4 regions of the Listeria grandensis genome follow, and region 2 is predicted to be linked to each of the others. Evidence: riboswitches for the same ligand, from Rfam matches in the RefSeq annotation. Region 2 holds a riboswitch; each other region holds the start of a gene.
The links. Region 2 has a riboswitch for S-adenosylmethionine ahead of ssuE (NADPH-dependent FMN reductase). Riboswitches for the same ligand answer to the same signal wherever they lie in the genome.
Positions count from the first base shown of each region.

Region 1: another riboswitch for S-adenosylmethionine. It lies ahead of HCJ54_RS05265 (methionine ABC transporter ATP-binding protein); the one in region 2 lies ahead of ssuE (NADPH-dependent FMN reductase).
Region 3: another riboswitch for S-adenosylmethionine. It lies ahead of HCJ54_RS14185 (methionine ABC transporter ATP-binding protein); the one in region 2 lies ahead of ssuE (NADPH-dependent FMN reductase).
Region 4: another riboswitch for S-adenosylmethionine. It lies ahead of metE (5-methyltetrahydropteroyltriglutamate--homocysteine S-methyltransferase); the one in region 2 lies ahead of ssuE (NADPH-dependent FMN reductase).

Region 1 covers NZ_JAASUG010000003.1:56,876-61,879, forward strand. The annotation lists gene HCJ54_RS05260 (methionine ABC transporter permease) at 1-448, opposite strand, end outside; gene HCJ54_RS05265 (methionine ABC transporter ATP-binding protein) at 432-1,463, opposite strand; SAM riboswitch class I at 1,595-1,705, opposite strand; gene HCJ54_RS05270 (DUF3006 domain-containing protein) at 1,784-2,014, opposite strand; gene HCJ54_RS05275 (MBL fold metallo-hydrolase) at 2,025-3,140, opposite strand; gene HCJ54_RS05280 (HesB/YadR/YfhF family protein) at 3,268-3,570, opposite strand; gene HCJ54_RS05285 (Dps family protein) at 3,746-4,219, opposite strand; gene HCJ54_RS05290 (Rrf2 family transcriptional regulator) at 4,398-4,823, shown strand; gene HCJ54_RS05295 (SMI1/KNR4 family protein) at 4,912-5,004, shown strand, end outside.
Region 2 covers NZ_JAASUG010000007.1:58,447-63,450, reverse strand. The annotation lists gene HCJ54_RS10590 (avidin-fold protein) at 1-291, shown strand, start outside; gene HCJ54_RS10585 (hypothetical protein) at 410-805, shown strand; gene HCJ54_RS10580 (VanZ family protein) at 844-1,374, shown strand; gene HCJ54_RS10575 (hypothetical protein) at 1,570-2,019, shown strand; SAM riboswitch class I at 2,191-2,301, shown strand; gene ssuE (NADPH-dependent FMN reductase) at 2,404-2,949, shown strand; gene HCJ54_RS10565 (glutaredoxin family protein) at 2,966-3,250, shown strand; gene HCJ54_RS10560 (LLM class flavin-dependent oxidoreductase) at 3,226-4,227, shown strand; gene HCJ54_RS10555 (LLM class flavin-dependent oxidoreductase) at 4,246-5,004, shown strand, end outside.
Region 3 covers NZ_JAASUG010000013.1:57,252-62,255, forward strand. The annotation lists gene HCJ54_RS14170 (response regulator transcription factor) at 1-313, shown strand, start outside; gene HCJ54_RS14175 (sensor histidine kinase) at 297-1,445, shown strand; gene HCJ54_RS14180 (D-alanyl-D-alanine carboxypeptidase family protein) at 1,514-2,350, shown strand; SAM riboswitch class I at 2,437-2,551, shown strand; gene HCJ54_RS14185 (methionine ABC transporter ATP-binding protein) at 2,649-3,671, shown strand; gene HCJ54_RS14190 (methionine ABC transporter permease) at 3,668-4,342, shown strand; gene HCJ54_RS14195 (MetQ/NlpA family ABC transporter substrate-binding protein) at 4,361-5,004, shown strand, end outside.
Region 4 covers NZ_JAASUG010000004.1:307,748-312,751, reverse strand. The annotation lists tRNA gene HCJ54_RS08045 (tRNA-His) at 1-63, shown strand, start outside; tRNA gene HCJ54_RS08040 (tRNA-Gly) at 88-158, shown strand; tRNA gene HCJ54_RS08035 (tRNA-Ile) at 173-249, shown strand; tRNA gene HCJ54_RS08030 (tRNA-Asn) at 256-328, shown strand; tRNA gene HCJ54_RS08025 (tRNA-Ser) at 348-438, shown strand; tRNA gene HCJ54_RS08020 (tRNA-Glu) at 469-540, shown strand; gene HCJ54_RS08015 (MFS transporter) at 626-1,792, shown strand; SAM riboswitch class I at 1,876-1,982, shown strand; gene metE (5-methyltetrahydropteroyltriglutamate--homocysteine S-methyltransferase) at 2,078-4,360, shown strand; gene HCJ54_RS08005 (aminotransferase class I/II-fold pyridoxal phosphate-dependent enzyme) at 4,434-5,004, shown strand, end outside.

The DNA of each region.
Region 1 (5,004 bases), on a different contig from region 2:
TCAGCGTCAAAATCAGCGAACTCAAACCTTCTGGCAACATGAAACGCCAGATGATTTGCCATGCGTTGGCACCCATTGCTTGCGCTGCCTCGATAATTCCTTGATCCACTTCTAAAAGCGAGTTTTCAACAAGTCGCGCAATGTAAGGTCCTGCGTAGAAAACAAGTGGTACAATCGCTGCTTTCACACCAATGCTCGAATCAACAATAAATCGCGTCACCGGAATCAATGCCACAAGCAAAATAATGAATGGTACCGAGCGTAAAATATTAATGATCGGGTTTAAAATATTGAAAATCACTGTGTTTTGTAAAATATGTCCTTTGCGAGTAACCACGAGCAAGACACCGAGTGGAATACCAATAAGGCAAGCAAACAGGAGCGACCATGTAACCATGTATAATGTTTCAATAAATGCTGTGCTCAGCTGCTCAGATGTGACTTCCATCAACGCTCACCTCCTCTAGTTTGATATTTTGCGTTGCGGCATAGGCATATGCGCTTGCAATTTCTTCTGCTTCCCCGGTCACCTCTACAATCATGTACCCGAACGCAATCGCCTGAATTTCAGAAATGTTGCCACTTAACACACTGACATTCACATCGAATTGTTTCGCAATATTAGAAAGCAGTGGATTACCAGACGATTCCCCCACAAATGTAAATTTCCAAACCGTCGCATCATGATTCTGAATGAGTTTTAACGCACTTGCTGGAATATCGTCATTAATCACTGTTTTCACAAAATTTTTAGCAGTTTGGCTTTGCGGATTGGAGAAAATATCGAACACTTTGCCTTCTTCAATCACTCTACCGTCTTCCATTACGGCTACTCGATTACAGATTTCGCGAATAACAGACATTTCATGCGTAATAAGTAAAATCGTAATATTGTATTCTTTATTGATTTTTTGCAGTAGTTCGAGAATCGCGCCTGTCGTCTCAGGATCGAGCGCGCTTGTTGCTTCGTCACACAGGAGCACGTCAGGATTGGTTGCTAACGCCCGCGCAATACCGATGCGCTGTTTCTGTCCCCCTGAGAGCTGGTCTGGATAGTTTTTAGCCTTATCTGCTAGTCCCACAAAGGCGAGAAGCTCCATCACCCGTTGTTCGCGTTCTTTACGATTCGTATGTATTAAAGCCAGTGGAATCGCGATATTATCGAAGACGGTTTTCGAGTTTAGTAAGTTAAAATGTTGAAAAATCATACCGATCTTTTTTCGTTCCGCACGGAGTTCTTTGGCTTTTAATGTCGTCAAGTCTGTGCCTCCGACTGCAACGGAGCCTGTTGTCGGTCGTTCTAGCAAGTTCACTGTGCGAATCAACGTACTTTTACCAGCGCCGCTGAAACCAACCACGCCGAAAATATCCCCTTTTTCAATGGTCAAACTCACGCCGTCCAAGGCTGTTATTTCTTTTCCTCCGCTTTTGAATGTTTTTGTTACATTTTTGAATTCAATCATTTTCTCACTCCCTTAGTTACACAACTTTACCACAAAAAAATCTCCCCTTAAGTTAATAAGAGGAGATTCTAATCCAAACATCTATGTACCGAATAATTATACAGCCATATTAATGCAGTCTTTGTCGTCTCATCTTATCTACCAAGCACGTAAAATGCTTGTTGGAATTGGCACAGTATCAAAAAATTGATCTGTTGCCGAGGTTTCATAGGGCCAAATCCCTCCACCTCTCTGGATAAAATGCGTTCGTCGTTATTTATTTTTTATAACTATATCGTGTATTTCGGACACTGTCAACCATTTTTGAAAAAGTTATTTGTTTATTGTCCATTTTTTTTGCGTAGTTGCTCGAGTTTGGATGCGATTCTGGCTTTATTTTTGTTTGTTGTTTGCTCGTCTAATGTGATTGTGGTGCCATTGATGATGACTGAACTGCCTTCATGAATGTTTTTTGGTACTTTTGTTTGTGGGATTGTCCAGGTTTGCTGATTAGGCTCTAGTAGAAAAACAGCTTTTCCATCCTCGATATGATCTAAAATCGCTTTTTTCAAGTTGATTCACCTACTTCACGGTCGCAATGCCTTGTTCTTTTATTTGCCTAACAATGCCGTCGCCGATTCCGTTTATTTTTTTCAAGTCATCAATGGTGCGATATGGTCGCTCTGCAATAATTTTATCTGCTAAAACGGGCCCAACGCTTGGAAGGTACTGCAATTCTTCGGCAGTTGCGGTATTCACATTGATTTTAGCAGGGACAGGTACTGCATCTCCTGGTTCTTCCGCTGTTTGTTTGCCTGTTTCATTCCCCGGTTTCGGTGTTCCAGACTTCTCCGTTGCAACGTGAATTTGCTTGCCATCAGTCTCAATTGTGACTGTCCCTTCAACGTCTGTACCATATGTTGTAATATCACGATCCTTCAACCACTGAATGACTTCGCGATGTGGGTGCCCGTAGGAATTTCCTTTTTCAGCAGAATAAACTGCCACCTCAGGCTTCACTGCATCTAAAAAGTACGGTTGATTCGATGTAGAGGAGCCATGGTGTCCTAAATCTAGGATTTGTGCGTTCAAATCCAGACCGCTATCCACCATTTCACGTTCGCGCGGCTTCTCTGCGTCGCCTGTAAAAATAGCTGCCACATCTTTGTAAGTCAGACGGATCGCGATCGAGTCATTATTGGCGTTATCCGATAGTTTATCTGGACTCAATACTTGAATTCCAAACGGGCCAAATGTCGCTTTTTCACCGCGTCTTGGTTCTTTATATTTCGCATTGGATGCAAGCGCTGCGTCAATGACGCGCTCATAAATCGAACTATTGAATACAAGTCCATCCATCCAAATTTCTTTCGGTTTATATTGGTTGATAACTTTATCCGCGTTGCCAATATGATCCGAATGTGGGTGTGTTAAAAGCAGCAAATCAATTTTCTGGATATCTGCTTTTTCAAGGTAAGTCATAATCCGATTATCGTCATGGCGCCCTGTATCGATCAATATAGTTGTTCCATCGTCGGCTTGGATTAACGTGCTATCCCCTTGCCCCACATCGAAAAAAGTGAACTTCGCTCCTTTCAATGTATTTTCGGTCACGCTTGATTGTGTATTGTTCGAGCATCCGCTAATAAGTGCGATTAAAAAAATCGCGATGATGCCCCATCCTGTTAATCTCTTCAAAATCTCAACTCCCTAATTCTCTTCATTTAGAATAGCAGAATCATTGTCAGGAGTAAATAGCTGCACGCCAACTTGGGAGATTTCCACAAAATAAAAACGAGCCCCAAAAACAGGGACCCGCTCTCTATTATTTTACTTTCTCAAAGAATTTAAACGTCACTTCTTCGCTTTTTGGATTGTAGTCAATGATCCAATCATGGTCTTTAAAGTACCAATAATCATGATCCTCTACATAGAATAAAATATCGCCGATTTTGTGTTGCAATGCCATTTCTGTAGGCTTTTCAGATACTAAACCAATCGAAAAACCCGGATGTAGCGAACTATTTGAGCCACCATATTTTGCGAATAATCTAATTCCATTACCGTCAGCCGTGTTAAATTCATTTCTGAACCAGTGTTGTGCTTGATCGCTTACTTCGATTTGCATTGTCATCACTCCTCTTCCAAATTCGATTACTGCAAGAATAGCAGATATCTACACATTTCGCATGTATTTTGCTTACAACTAGATAACTGTATGTACCACTCTTTTTGAATAGTTAAACTTCTTTAGCAAAAATAAAAACGCAAAACCCGCATTCACAGGCTTTGCGTCATACTACTTATTTTTCTAATGGTGCTTTTCCAAGGAATGCTTTGAACATCCAGATATGTTTGTCGATCGCTGCTTTGAAGCCGATTAACATGTCTTGCGTTACATCATCGCCTTCTTTTCCAGTTAGTTCGATACCTTGTTGATATTCGTCACGCAATAATTCTAATGTTCCAACAAGATCTTCCATAAACTGATCGATTGTTTTTGGTTTTGTGTATGGTGCTTCTTCTACGCTAGCATTTTCTGAGAACTCTTTTAATGTCGAAAACGGTGCGCCACCAATGGCTAATAAACGCTCTGCTACTTCATCCATTTGTTCGCCGAATTCGCTGTATAGGTCGTCCATTTTTTCATGTAGTGTAAAGAAGTTATGTCCACGCATGAACCAGTGGATTTGGTGAATTTTCACCGTAAATACGTTTAAGTTCGCCACCTGATGGTTTAAAAATTCCTTCGTGTCTACTGAGTTAATTGTTTTCATTTATAATTCTCCTCCTTATTTATAATAACTATTATCTAATAATAATTATAAACTAGTTTTTCCGATTTGTCCAATCGTGTTATGCCTCACAATCATTTGTACCACTCTGACTGAAATTAAAACATAGTTGACATCTGTTTGTTTTGTAACTACAATGGTTACAAAGGAGTTGGTTTGCATGAAAATAAGTAGTCGTTTTACAGTTGCTACTCACATTTTATCACTAATTGCTACCGAAGAGCTACCATTAACCTCCGAACAAATTGCAGGGAGCGTTAATACAAATGCTGTCGTGATCCGGCGCATTAGTGGCCAACTAAAAAAAGCTGGACTCATCGCTGTGAGAGCTGGAACCGGTGGGGCAACACTCCTTAAGCCGCTAGATGAAATTACACTGCTCGAAGTTTATAAAGCTGTGGATAGCGTTGCGGATGGTGAGTTGTTCCAGTTTCATGATAATCCAAACCCAAATTGCCATGTCGGTGCACACATTCAAACCGCGATGGAGAATACTTTACGTGAGGCTCAGCTAGCCATGGAACACGTATTAGCAGATAAAACAATGGCTGACATCGTGAACGCAATTCGGCTAGAATTTACCTGAAACAATCGAATAGAATCATTTTTGATGTTCTTCTGAGTCAAAAGTGATTCTATTTGCTATACTATGTAGAGAGAAAGAGGTGAATGGCATGGATATTTGGTTGCACGCGGCTCCTCCTGCCTCGGAAACAGAAATTGCGGCATGGGAGCATAAACATGGTGTTTCTTTACCTGATACTTAC
Region 2 (5,004 bases):
AATGGCGAGGTGTCTGAAAAGACGGTTTTTCATTATTTTCAAGATGGCGATGTTATTTCGGGGACATACGAGGGTGGCGAGATTGAACGTGGAACGCTGATTGGCGTTGTGCATAAAGACGGATCGTTGGATTTTCGCTATAATCATGTGAGCGTTAACAAACGAATTCGAAGCGGGACCTGCCACTCGACACCAGAATTTTTACCAGATGGGAAACTTCGTATGCACGAGAAATGGCAATGGAATGGGCTTGAGAGAGATTCAGGGACATCGATTGTGGAAGAGATTTGAGATGGTATTGCTCCTTTTTGAGGGGCTTTTTGCAGTTAATCGACACAATTTGACTCGATGTATTCGTATGTGATACAATTTGGATGTTATAAATGAAACTAAAAAGGAGTAGGGGTTTATGAAAACAACTTGGAGAAAGAATGGTATTGGAATTTTTGTGATTGTGTTACTTTTAAGTGCATTTGGTTGGTCGATGAATGTTTATGCAGCATCAAGTTCTTACAGCGTTAGTGGAAGTAGTTATATTGATGGGAAAGCTTCTAAGTCTTGGAAAACATTAGATCAAGGGAAAGCCTATATAAGAGTCAACAGCTTAGGTGGAAAGGGAACTCCATATTTCAAGCTAAAACGGATGATAACGATCGGTATTGATAAATCATATGGTGAAATTAAGGTGACTAAAAAAGGGACATTTAAATTCCCAAAAAACGCGGATAAAAACGATAATCGCTATTATTTAGTTGTGAATATAAGTGGTGGGAAAATGTCTTCATCAGGCTATGTATTGAACTGATGGGATACGAAGAATATACAATAGATGGCTTAATACCAATGTTTTTAATCATGTGTGTTTATGTGATAACACGAGTCGTACTTATTCTCAAAAACAAAAAAATGGATTGGCACAGAGAAGTAAGCCGCTTATTTCTTGTTTTGTATTTAGGCGTGTTGATTGTTGTGACTTTGTTTCCGATAAATATCATTATCGGGGAGTATGAGCAACGGTATCGGGAGATTGTGGTTAACCTAAATCCGATGCAGTTTTTCGGTTTATTAGATGCAGATTTTTCAATAATTATTAGGAATCTGGGTGGGAATCTTGTGATGATGATACCTTTTGCGATTTTATTGCCAGTGAACTTTCGAGGGATGCGGCAGTTTGGTCGTGTCATTATGGTGGTTGTAGCGACGTCGATAGTCATTGAAATTTTGCAGTATATTTGGCAATTGACGATGCTCAATGTTTGGCGGGCAACGGATATCAATGATGTCATATTGAATGTTTGTGGCGGAATTATTGGCTATGCTTTGTATTATTATCTATTTCGACGTGTTCCCTTTATGAAGCGCTTTATAATTTAGAGAGGGTATTTTACTGGAAATTGGCAATAAAATCCAAATCAAATTTTTACGTCTGTTGCTATTGTGTTTTTACCTATCATTTTTGGTATATATAGTTGTCACGTTGCATTTTTTGATTTTAAGCATGGAACCATCAAGAACCAGCTATTATTAAAAGGTTACACTTCGCTCTTCTTTAGTAAGCTGCTATCGATAGTGCTTGTTGCGATTGCTACAGTTTCGGCTACTGTGCTTATTTCGGTAGGCATTCAGTTTGTATTCAATAGCGTGATGCAAGTTCAGCCTAACGTAAGCGTGCATTATTTGGCAAAATTACCATTGCAAGTGGTGTATCAATCTGTTGGCTTGATTTTATTTGGATGGTTCTTCTTTTTATTGACAACAGCTGTCCGGTCCACGCTGGTTAGTATTGTTACGCTATTTTTGTACATGCTACTCGTTCCTAATTTAGGTGGCTTTGATTTGAAAAATTTGATGCTCCTTACTGTATCGAAAATATATAATACATCTGCTGCGACGATGGATGTAGCATCTGGGGAAAGCACGAATTTAATAGTAGGTTATGTAGTCATATTTGTTGTGTTTGCCGTATTAACATTTTGTGTGTATAAATGGGATAAAAAAAGGCTGTGCCCGAAGCTTTAAATGGATGGTGTTACATTTGATAGAAATAGAAAAAATTTGCTACTTGAAATGCTAGGATGGACCACACTTCGTCGTTTTTGTGAAAAAATTAACTAATCTAAAAAGGCAAATTATTTGTTGACATCTGATTTTGAAGATGGTAAGATACATCCAATCATAAAAATTATACATTCCTTATTAAGAGTTGGGGGAGGAACCTGGTCCTTTGATCCCACAGCAACCGCTAGTGATAGAACGGTGCTAATTCCAGCAGGCGAGCGTATTTGGCCTGGCAAATGGGGAGAAGAGGAATCTCTTTTCCAATTTCGGAAGGGAGGTTCTTTTTTGTTTTAATTCATAGTAAATTGATCGGATATATATGATTTGAAAGAAAGTGGGGATGGGATGAGTCGAATTGTGATATTGTCGGGTAGTCCTTCGGCGCAATCGGGGACGGATAAGATTTTGCGGTATGCTGGTGAGGTGCTGCAGGGAGATGGTGTGGAGGTTAGTTTTCATTCGGTACGGGAATTTGATGCGGAGACGTTGGTGCATGCGAATTTTCAAGATGTGAGGGTTGGCGAGTTGGTTGCGGATATTGAGGCGGCGGATGGTGTTATCGTGGGTTCGCCAGTGTATAAGGCATCGTATACGGGGGTGTTGAAGGCGGTTTTGGATCTGTTGCCGGAGAATATTTTGAAAAATAAGGTTGTTCTGCCGATTATGTCTGGTGGGAGTGGTGGACATGTGTTGGCGATTGATTTTGCACTTAAGCCGCTACTCGGTGTGTTGAAGGGGGAGGTTTTGCAAGGGGTTTATGTGGTGGATGCGCAGGTGGATAAGGCGGCGGTTGTGCCGATTCGGGATGCGGAGTTGGAAGAGCGATTGCGTGGCCAGTTGACGGAATTGGTCGTCGCGGTTGGTAGGCGTGAAGTGAGACAAATTATTTGAAAAGGGGACTAGTGAGATGGCGGAAAAGTTAGGAATTGTGGTTTGGGCGAAACAGGGTTGTGCGTATTGTGCGGAGATCAAGGACTACTTGACGAAGGCGGGGCACGAATTTCAGGTGGTCGATGTGACGGACCATGATGAACAGCGGGACATTTTGCAGGCGAAATACGGGGTGCGTTATGTTCCAGTCGTTGAGATTGGGCGGGGGCATACATATCGGGGCGTGACGGAGCTCGGTTTGCCAGCGCTGGAAACGGCTTTGAAGGAGGTAGAAAAATGGGATTTAGACTCAGTTTATTAGATCAGAGCCCGATTGCGGATGGTCAAAGTGCGTATCAGGCGTTGCAGCAGACGATTGCGCTTGCAGAGAAGGCGGAGGAATGGGGTTATCACAGGTTTTGGGTGTCAGAGCATCATGATACGAAGTTGCTCGCGGGTGTTTCGCCGGAGGTCTTGGTGTCCCATTTGTTGGCGCGCACCGAGCGGATTCGTGTTGGTTCGGGGGGCGTGATGTTGCAGCATTATAGCGCGTATAAGGTGGCGGAAAACTTTCAGCTGTTAGCCACGTTAGCGCCAAACCGAGTGGATTTGGGTGTTGGGAAGGCACCTGGTGGTTTGCCGCTCTCGACGAAGGCTCTGCAGTTTGGCAGGACGGGAAAATTGGATTTTGCGGAGCAGTTGGCGCTTTTGAAGCAGTTTGTGGATGGCACGGTGCCTGAGGATCACGAACTAGCGGGTGTTGGTGTTGCCCCAGAGCCGCCGACGAAGCCGGATATTTTCTTGTTAGGCGCGAGTGTGGCGAGTGCAGAACTGGCTGGTAGGCAAGGAGTGAATTACTGTTTTGCGAAATTTATTAACAGTGATGAGCTGGTGTTGAAAGAGGCTGTGACGGCTTATCGGGCGGCGAATCCGGACGGTGAATTGATTATTGCGGTTCCTGTTTTGGCGGCGGATACGGAGGAAGCGGCACGAGCGCTTGCCGGTGAGCAAAAAGTGGTGCGGGTAACGCTTGCGACGGGAGTCTCGGTGACTTTGCAGACGGTGGCGCAGGCGGAGGAATTTGCGAGACAGGCTGGTGTGACGGATTTTGAAGTGGAGGAACGCACGGCGAATATTATCGCAGGGACTTCGCAACAGGTGAAGGCGGAATTGGAACGATTGCGGGCGACGTTTCATGTGGATGAGTTTGTGATTCATACGCCGGTGACAAGACAGGACGCGCGGTTCAGGTCGGTGCAGCTGATTAGTGAGGCAATTTTGACGGCGGACGTGAGATGAGGAAGGGGAAATGAAGAAATGGGAAAAATTAAATTTGGCGTAATGTTGCATGGTCCTGGTGGGCATATGAACGCGTGGAAGCATGAGAGTGTGCCGGCGGATGCGAGTGTGAATTTTGAGTTTTATAAGGAGCAGGCTTTGAAGGCGGAGGCGGCTGGTTTTACGCTTGCTTTTGTGGCGGATGGGTTGTTTATTAATGAGAAGTCGATGCCGCATTTTTTGAATCGGTTCGAGCCTTTGACGGTGCTCTCGGGATTGGCTGCGGTGACGTCGCGGATTGGTTTAGTTGGAACGCTTTCGACGTCTTATAGTGAGCCATATACGGTGGCGCGCCAGTTCGGGTCGCTGGATTTGATTAGTCATGGTCGGGCTGGATGGAATGCGGTGACCACGCCACTTGAGGGTTCGGCGAATAATTATAGTAAAAAAACGCATCCGGAACATGCGCTGCGTTATGAGATTGCGGTGGAGCACTTGGAGGTCGTGAAAGGGCTTTGGGATTCGTGGGAGGATGACGCGTTTGTGCGGGATCGCGAGACGGGGCAATTTTTCGATAAAGAAAAGTTGCATCGGTTGAATTATAAGGGGCGCTTTTTCTCGGTGGAGGGACCGCTGAATATTGGTCGTTCGAAGCAGGGGCAGCCGGTGGTTTTTCAGGCTGGGGCGTCGGAGCCGGGTAAGGATTTGGCGGCTAAGAGTGCGGACGCTGTGTTTACGAACGGTGGATCGCTTGCGGAGGCGCAGGCGTTTTATGAGGATGTGAAGGCGCGGACGGTG
Region 3 (5,004 bases), on a different contig from region 2:
AAATAAGCCGAGTAATGAGCTCATCCTAGGACCGATTGTGATCGATCGTGAGCTGCACACGGTGATGGTGAATGAGAAAGAGTTGCATTTAACGACATCAGAATTTGATATCTTATTTTTGCTTGCGCATGAACCAGGTCGTGTTTTTAGTTCCGAGTTGATTTTTGAGCGGATTTGGCAAGAAAAAGCGCTTGGTGCGAGTAAAACGGTGATGGTGCACATCAGTAATTTGCGCGATAAATTGAAGGATGCGATGGATGGGGAAAATGTGATCAAAACCATCTGGGGAGTAGGTTATAAAATTGAAGTTTAAGCAGTTAGTATGGCGAGTTGGGCAGCAAATGCACCCGATACAAATCTTAATTTTAGCGCTACTATCTTGGTTTTCCAGTTTTGTAGCTTTGCGAAGTATTGGCTTGTGGTTGGTTTCTGTGAAGAACGACTCAGTAGTGCTGATGGGAACGACGAGCCGCTTTATTGATCTGTTTGGCTATGGTCGCTATGATAAATTGCTGAATTCGCCGTGGATGATCATGCTTAAGTTCATCGGTATTTTGGCGGTATCGCTTGTCTTTTTTATTTTTTTCTATTGGCTATTTAAACAAAATTTGCTTAGAAAACAGTTGCGTCGAATTAATATTGCAATTTTAGAGAACCAACCGATGGAGCAGGAGAGCTTGATTCCTGAGATTATGCAACTGGAAGAGAGCGTCAATAAAATGCGGGAGCACCAGGAGGCGTTAATTGCGCAGGAGCAAGAGGCTCAGCAAGCTAAGAATGACCTCATTACGAATGTATCGCATGACTTACGCACGCCTTTGACCTCTATTTTAGGTTACTTAAGCTATATTCATGAAGATCGGTATCGCGATGAGGTGGAACTGCGCCATTATACGGAATTGGTTTATGGAAAGGCGCAGCGGTTGCATAAGTTGATTGATGATTTGTTTGATTATACGCGCTTGGAGAGTACGGAGTTTCACATCAAAGAGGACATGCTTGATATGGTGGAATTGTTGCGCCAACTAGTTTCCGAATACGAGCGCTCAGCCGCGGAGAAAGACGTTCGGATTGTCGAAATGTACGCTGTGGAGAATTTGCGGGTTATTGGTGACGGTATGCAGATTATGCGGTTGTTTGAGAACCTGTTTTCAAATGCGCTTAGATATGGTGCGAGTGGTAAAAAGATTGACATTAGTGCCAAGAGTGAGGCTGGCATGGCAGTTATTGAAGTGTCCAACTATGGCGCAGAGATTCCAGCTGGCGATATACCACAATTGTTTGACCGATTTTACAAAGTGGATAAAAATCGGACGACATCGGGAACGGGGCTGGGTCTTGCGATTGCGAAGTCCATTGTCGAGCGCCACGGCGGTCAGGTCACGGCTACGAGTAGAAAAGGAAAAACAACCTTCACTGTGCAGTTGCCAATCAGCAATCTTTAAAGTTTCTTTCTGATTTCTTAACTCTTGGTTTACCATTGTTAGTTAAAATGAAACCAGGAGGGGAAATCATGAAAAAACAAACGATAATTTTATGTTTAGCTTGTTTAACGATTATTTCTATTTTATTTTTTATTTTTTGGGGTGAGGGTATTCGCGCTACGCCAAAGATTGAAGCAACTAGTGCCTTGGTTATTAATACGAAAAGCGAGGAGCCCATTTTCAAACAGGGAGAAAATGAAGTGGTTCCTATTGCCAGTTTAGCGAAATTAATGACTGCATATTTAGTGCTCGAGGCCGTCCATAAAAAGACGATTTCATGGAGTGAAGTACTACCACTGAAGCGTCTAGATGATCCTCGCGCTGTGAGCTTATACGCACAAACAGGGACAAAAAATTATACGGTGCAAGATTTGTTTGCAGCGATGCTAATTATGTCGGCTAATGACGCCGCTGAGGCACTGGCTGAGCGCATAGATGGTACCGATTTTATAAAGAATATGAATGCAAAGGCTAAGGCGATCGGGATGTCTAGTGAGACGAAGTATGGAAGTGCTAGTGGTTTGGACGAAGCTGGTGAGACATCGGTATCCACGGCCAAGGATCTGTTGATTTTATCGAAGAGGTTGATACAGGATTTTCCAGAAGTGCTCGGTATTACTTCACAAACAGAATACGTTTTACAAAAAGGGGGTACAATACATACGACGAACGAAGTTCTGGAAAAAGGCTCGGTAGATGGAATGGACGGTCTTAAAACTGGTTTTACCGATCAGGCAGGCTATTGCCTCATTGCCACAGCCATACAAAATGGTGAACGAGTTATTGCGATTACACTTGGAAGTAAAACAGACGGCGCGCGCGCAAAAGCAGTCGAAAAATTGATGGATTACGGTTTTTCAAAATAAATATTGACTGAATCTTGACAAATCCGACTAAAAACATGTAATATTAATAAACACAAGACGTAAGCGCGGTTTGCGTCGGAAAATTAATCTTATCAAGAGTGGTGGAGGGATATGCCCAAAGAAACCCAGCAACCTAAGTGGACGAAAAGCCCATTGCAAGGTGCTAAATCATACAGAGCGTAAAGCTTTGAGAGATGAGAGAAAAGCGTAAATTATGCATGTAATTACACCTTTCTTCGCTCAATTTGGCGGGGGGAGGTTTTTTGATTAAGAAAAATAAATAAGGGTGGAGTTTACTTTGATTAGGCTTAAAAGCGTTGCAAAAGAGTATAAAACACGCAAAAATAATGTCAGAGCTGTAGATGATGTCAATTTAGATATTGCAGAAGGCGAGATTTTTGGCGTGGTAGGGTATTCAGGTGCTGGAAAGAGTACGCTGATTCGGATGTTTAATGGTTTGGAGTTGCCAACAGAAGGTACCGTCGAAGTCGATGATTTATTTATTTCAGAAATTAGAGGAAGTAAATTGCGTAAGGCGCGCCAGCAGATTGGAATGATTTTTCAACATTTTAACTTACTTTGGTCGCGAACCGTCTTTGATAACATTGCTTTCCCGCTAGAAATAGCTGGAGTTAGAGGGGAGAAAAGACGCTTTCGAGTGAACGAATTAATCCGCCTTGTTGGTTTAGAGGGCAAGGAAGATGCGTATCCGTCGGAATTAAGTGGCGGTCAGAAGCAACGTGTCGGGATTGCTCGGGCGCTTGCCAATAATCCGAAATTACTGCTGTGTGATGAGGCAACATCCGCGCTCGATCCGCAAACAACGGATGAAGTGTTAGAACTGTTGTTGGATATTAACCGTCGTTTGAACTTGACGATCATCGTGATTACTCATGAAATGCACGTTATTCGCAAAATCTGCAATCGGGTAGCGGTGATGGAAGCTGGTCGCGTAGTCGAACTCGGGGATGTGATTGAAGTGTTCCAACATCCGAAAGAGTCCGTGACACAGCGATTTGTGCGCCAAGTAACGGAATCAGACGAGACGGAAGAACTGATTCACATGCTGCTTAAAAATTACTCGGAAGGTAAACTGGTGAAGCTACTTTTTGTTGGTGGACAAGCGACACAGCCGATTATTTCACAAGTAGCGCAAGACAATCAGGTGTTACTGAATATTTTACATGGAAACCTGACGCAAACGCAAAATGGGGCGTACGGGACTTTATACATTCAAATTCAAGGTGAAAAATCGCAAGTGGATGCCACAATCACACGGTTACGCGAGCTTGAGATAGAAACGGAAGTGATTGAAGGATGAACAATTCTGGAGGGTATTTTGCAAACGTAGATTGGGATATGATGAAAGCAGCTACAGAGGAAACGCTTTACATGACGATCGTTTCACTGTTCGCCGTTTTCTTCCTAGGTTTAGCTTTGGGGCTAGTCTTATTCCTAACCAACCGCAAAAAGGATGCTGGTTCACGGACGGCGTATTGGATTACAGCCATTTTAGTCAACGTTTTCCGATCGATTCCATTCATTATCTTAATCGTGTTACTACTTCCAATGACGAAAACATTAGTTGGCACGATTATTGGACCCAAAGCGGCACTACCAGCCTTGATAATTTCAGCAGCTCCATTTTATGCGAGAATGGTCGAAATCGCGTTTCGTGAAGTAGACAAGGGCGTGATTGAGGCAGCCAAAGCAATGGGTGCCAACCTGTTCACGATTATTGGCAAGGTTTTAATACCAGAAGCATTACCAGCAATTATTTCAGGGATTACCGTGACTGGGATATCACTTGTCGGCTTCACTGCCATGGCGGGTGTTATCGGTGCAGGCGGACTCGGAAACGCGGCTTATTTAGAAGGTTTCCAACGAGCTCAACCAGCAGTCACATTAGTAGCAACTATTATTATTTTAATCATAGTATTTGTTTTCCAATTCATTGGAGACATCTTAACCAAATGGGTCGACAAACGATAAGAAAAGGGGCGTTAACGGATGAAAAAAGTTTTATTAGGATTATTTACACTGACATTAGTACTAGTTTTAGCAGCTTGTGGCGGAGGTTCGAAAGATGACGCAAGTGGAGACAAAGGAACGACGCTCGTAATCGGTGCTTCTAACTCACCGCATGCCGTTATTTTGGAGAAAGCGAAACCGATTTTAGCAAAAAAAGGCATCAACTTAGATATTAAAAAATATACCGATTACGTAATGCCAAATGTAGCGTTGGACGAGGGCGACTTAGATGCGAACTATTTCCAAACGATTCCTTATATGGATCTAGAAATGAAGGAAAAAGGTTATAAGTTCGTCAACATGGGTGGCATTCATATTGAACCAATGGGCCTATATTCTAAGAAAATCGATTCATTAGATGCTTTGCCAAAAAATGCGTTAGTTATCATGTCCAACAGTAAATCTGATTGGCCGCGTGTACTAGGAATTCTTGCAGATGGTGGCGTTATTAAATTAAAAGAAGGCGTGAAGCGTCAAGATGTTACGTTTGATGATATCGTGGAAAATCCAAAAAACATTAAGTTCAAATACGATGTGGATGCTGGGTATTTGATGACAGCATACAACAATAAAGAAGGCGATGTTGTCGCGATCAACTCTAATTTTGTGGTGGATCAAGGCAT
Region 4 (5,004 bases), on a different contig from region 2:
CGAAGTGGTTAACGCACCTGATTGTGGTTCAGGCATGCGTGGGTTCGATTCCCACTAGCCGCCTTTATAGTTCTTACTTTGGATGATGCGGGTGTAGTTTAGTGGTAAAACTACAGCCTTCCAAGCTGTTGTCGTGGGTTCGATTCCCATCACCCGCTCTTTTATTTTTTATGGGCCTATAGCTCAGCTGGTTAGAGCGCACGCCTGATAAGCGTGAGGTCGATGGTTCGAGTCCATTTAGGCCCACCATATTATTCCACAGTAGCTCAGTTGGTAGAGCAATCGGCTGTTAACCGATCGGTCGCAAGTTCGAGTCTTGCCTGTGGAGTTTGCAAGTTGTTTATATTGGGGAAGTACTCAAGTGGCTGAAGAGGTGCCCCTGCTAAGGGTATAGGTCGTTAACGCGGCGCGAGGGTTCAAATCCCTCCTTCTCCGCCAGTATAAAAGATGCGAAATTTAATTTATATGGGCCCGTTGGTCAAGCGGTTAAGACACCGCCCTTTCACGGCGGTAACACGGGTTCGAATCCCGTACGGGTCATCGCTGATTATAAAGAACAATGTCATGTTAATGGCATTGTTCTTTTTATTGCAAAAATAGGTATTTGGAGGATAGGCGCGACATGATAGGTAATAGGTTTAAATTTTGGATTTTGACGGTTGTAGTTGCTATTTCTGGATTATCTCAAGGGTTGTTGTTGCCATTAATTTCAATTGTTTTTGAGGAAAATGGTATTTCTCCGGGCTTAAATGGATTCCATGCTACGGGGATATATATTGGGGTATTATTAGTATCTCCATTTATCGAGGCACCATTGCATAGGTTTGGTTATAAAGCAATTATTATCGTGGGTGGTGGGATTGTAGCTCTTGCGCTTTTGTTGTTTCCACTATGGTTTAATTTGTATTTTTGGTTTGTGTTGCGTTTATTAATTGGAGTGGGAGATCATATGTTGCATTTTTCTTCGCAGACTTGGATTGGTGCAATGAGTCATCCTGCAAAACGTGGACGGAATATGGCTGTATATGGATTATTTTTCTCGTTAGGATTTGCAATTGGGCCGCAATTGGTTAATTTGATGGCTGTTAATGTGAATTTGCCTTTTATCGTATCGGGAATAATGGTTATTATTGCTTGGGGACTTGTGTGGTTCTTGAAAAATGATTTTGTTGCAGAAAGTGATGGGATTCGTGAGATTTCGTTTTTTGATAGCTTGAAGCGATTCTCAGATGTCTTTCGTTTAGCTTGGATTGCTATGATTCCACCGTTTGTTTACGGTATTTTAGAGACGGCTCTTAATGCTACTTTTCCGATTGTCGGTTTGCGGGACGGGATTCCGCAGGCGATGGTTGTGACGATTATCTCTTCGTTTTCGGTGGGGACTATTTTATTTCAAGTTCCAATCGGGATTTTGAGTGATAGGCTTGGAAGGGCCAGGGTGCTGCCGGTTTTTGTTGGAGCGGGCGCGGCTGTGTTTTTTGTGACGGCTTTTGTGAGTAGTAGTATTTTATTGGTTGTTATGTTTTTTATTTTGGGTATTTTATTGGGATCGATGTACTCACTCGGATTGTCATATATGACGGATTTGACGCCGCTTGCGCTACTTCCTGCGGGTAATATTTTGGTAGGAATGAGCTTTAGTTTGGGGAGCATTATGGGCCCTTCAGCGACGGGAATTATGATTGGGTTGTTTGGTAATGATGTTTTTTATTTTGTTATTACGGGGCTCTTGATTGTGGCTTTCTTAGCTTTGTTTTTGGGGAATATGCGGAAAAATTCTTCTTTAGGATAATTTTTTAGTTGACAGGAATTTGGTGGGATGGTAATATAAGTTCAATACATTCGAACTGGATGTAATTTCAATTTCATATGAAACTCTTATTGTGAGTGGTAGAGGGACTGGCCCTGTGAAACCCGGCAACCTTTCATTTTTTTGAAAAGGTGCTAAATCCTGCGAAGTGTGATGCTTCGAAAGATAAGAGAGTGAAGCGTGTTCGTATTTCGGATATTCGTAACCTCTCTGGTCTTACTGGAGAGGTTTTTTATATGAAAAAAAGAGAAGGAATGGTGATGTGAAATGGCAAAAGTTCAAAGTTCAAATTTAGGGTATCCACGTTTAGGGGAGAAACGGGAATGGAAGAAGGCGCTTGAGAATTATTGGAACGATAAGATTTCAGAAGAGCAATTACTTTCTGAAACTAAAGAATTGCGTTTACATGCTTTGAAGAAACAGCAGGATAAGGGGATTGATTTGATTCCTGTTGGGGACTTTTCTTTTTATGATCATATTTTAGATACGAGTGTTACTTTTGGTATTGTGCCAAAACGTTTTAATTATGAGTCTGGGAAAGTAGGTCTAGATACATATTTCGAGATTGCTCGTGGTAAGGATGATGCGGTGGCCTCTGAAATGACGAAATGGTTTAATACGAATTATCATTACATTGTGCCGGAGCTTTCGGATGCAAAACCACAATTGACGGAGAATCGTGCGTTGTTTTATTACGAGGAAGCGAAACGGGAGCTAGGGATTGATGGTAAGCCTGTTCTTGTTGGTCCGATTACGTATTTGAAATTAGCGAAGGGAAACGATGATTTTAAAGGGTTGCTAGATCAGTTGGTGCCACTTTATGGTCAGGTTTTGAAGGAGCTTGAGACGGCTGGTGCGAAATGGGTGCAGATTGATGAGCCTTACTTGGCTACTAGTTTTGAGAAGGAAGAGTTAGCTTGGTTTGAGGAAGTGTATGCTTCATTCAAGGATGCTGCACCGAAATTGAAGATTGAATTGCAAACCTATTTCGAAAGTCTTGATTATTTCGAAGATGTTGTGAAACTGCCGGTGGATGCGATTGGTGTGGATTTTGTACATGATCACGGGGAATCTATCGAGGCTTTAGAAAAATTTGGATTCCCAGCGGATAAGATTTTGGCTGCTGGCGTGATTGATGGGCGTAATGTGTGGCGTGCGGATTTGGATGCGAAATTGGCATTGCTGGAACGGATTGCAAAAGTGGTACCTAAAGAGCGTTTAATCGTGCAACCGTCTAGTTCGTTGTTACATGTGCCGGTGACTAAGGCGAGTGAGCCTGATTTAGATGAGGTGTTGCTTGGAGGTTTGTCATTTGCTGATGAGAAGTTGGCGGAGCTAGTGGCCTTGACGAAGGCGCTTAATGCGGAGGATGTGGCAGCGGAATTCGCGCATGCGAAGGCTGGACTTGATGCCATAAATGGTTCACATCATCGAAATAATGCGACGGTTCAAGAAGCAATTCGCAACTTGGAGCATGTAGAAGTGAAGCGTGATTTACCGTTTGCAGAGCGGATCAAGTTGCAACATGAGTGGTTGCAGTTGCCGTTATTGCCAACGACAACGATCGGTAGCTTCCCGCAATCACCTGAGGTTCGGAAAAAACGTTCGGATTGGTTGAAAAAAGTGATTACGGATGCGGAGTATGAGAAGTTCATTGAAGCGGAGACGGAACGTTGGATCCGGATTCAAGAGGATTTAGACTTAGATGTGCTCGTGCATGGTGAGTTTGAAAGAACGGACATGGTTGAGTATTTTGGTCAGAAGTTGGATGGTTTCCAAGCAACGAAATTTGGTTGGGTGCAGTCATATGGTTCGCGTGCGGTGCGTCCACCATTGGTTTATGGGGATGTGGCCTTCACGGAAACGATTACGGTGAAAGAGAGTGTCTACGCACAATCGCTAACGAATCGGCCTGTGAAGGGAATGTTGACGGCACCAGTGACTATTATCAATTGGTCGTTTGTTCGTGATGATGTGCCGGATTATGTCGTTGCGAATCAAGTTGGTTTGGCGCTTCGCAAAGAGGTGGAAGCACTGGAGGCAGCTGGAATTCGTGTGATTCAAGTCGATGAGCCGGCACTTCGTGAAGGTTTACCGCTGAAGCGTTCGAGATGGAAAAAATATTTGGATGATGCGGTTTATTCTTTTAAATTGACAACGACTTCGGTTAAAAATGATACGCAAATTCATACGCATATGTGTTATGCCGAGTTTGAGGATATTATCGATACGATTAGTGCGCTTGATGCGGATGTGATTTCGATTGAAACGTCTCGGAGCCATGGTGAGATTATCGAGACGTTTGAAAAAGTTGCGTATGACAAAGAGATTGGCCTAGGTGTGTATGACATTCATAGTCCACGAGTACCAACAACTGGTGAGATTCAGGGTAATATTCGTAGAGCATTAAAAGTAATCGACGCGCGTCAGTTCTGGGTGAATCCAGATTGTGGCTTGAAAACGCGTAAAGAGAAAGAAACAATCGCGGCACTGCAAGACATGGTCAATGCCACGAAGGAGATTCGCGAAGAGTACAAAGTGGCAAAATAATAGGAAATAAGGCGCTAGGAACGGCATCATGTTGCTACTCCTGGCGCTTTTTAATTGGATGGAGGAGATTGGATTGACAAAGTTAAACAAAGAAACAATTGTAGCGCAAATTGGAAATCGAAAAAGTGGGGCGACTGGTGCTGTGAATATGCCGATTTATTTGTCGACTGCATACCGTCATGAAGATCTAGGTGTTTCAACGGGATATGATTATACGAGAACGGGTAACCCAACGCGGGAAGTTTTAGAGGAATCGCTTGCAACGCTTGAAAATGGGACGGCTGGTTTTGCAACAAGTTCTGGAATGAGTGCGATTCAGCTTATATTTACGTTGTTTGCGAGTGGCGATCATATTATCTCTTCGCGTGATTTATATGGTGGTACATATCGTTATTTTGAATTGATTGCGAAGAAGTATAAGATTGATTTTTCATACTGGGAGACAACGGATATTGCTGATTTGGAAGGATTGGTAACGCCGGCAACGAAAGCTGTTTTCATTGAGACACCTACAAATCCTTTAATGGTAGAAACTGATTTGGCGGAGGTTGTAGCTTTTGCGAAGAAGCATGGTTTGCTGGTAATTGTGGATAATACGTTTTTGACGCCAATTTTGCAACAACCACTGGATCTGGGTGCGGATA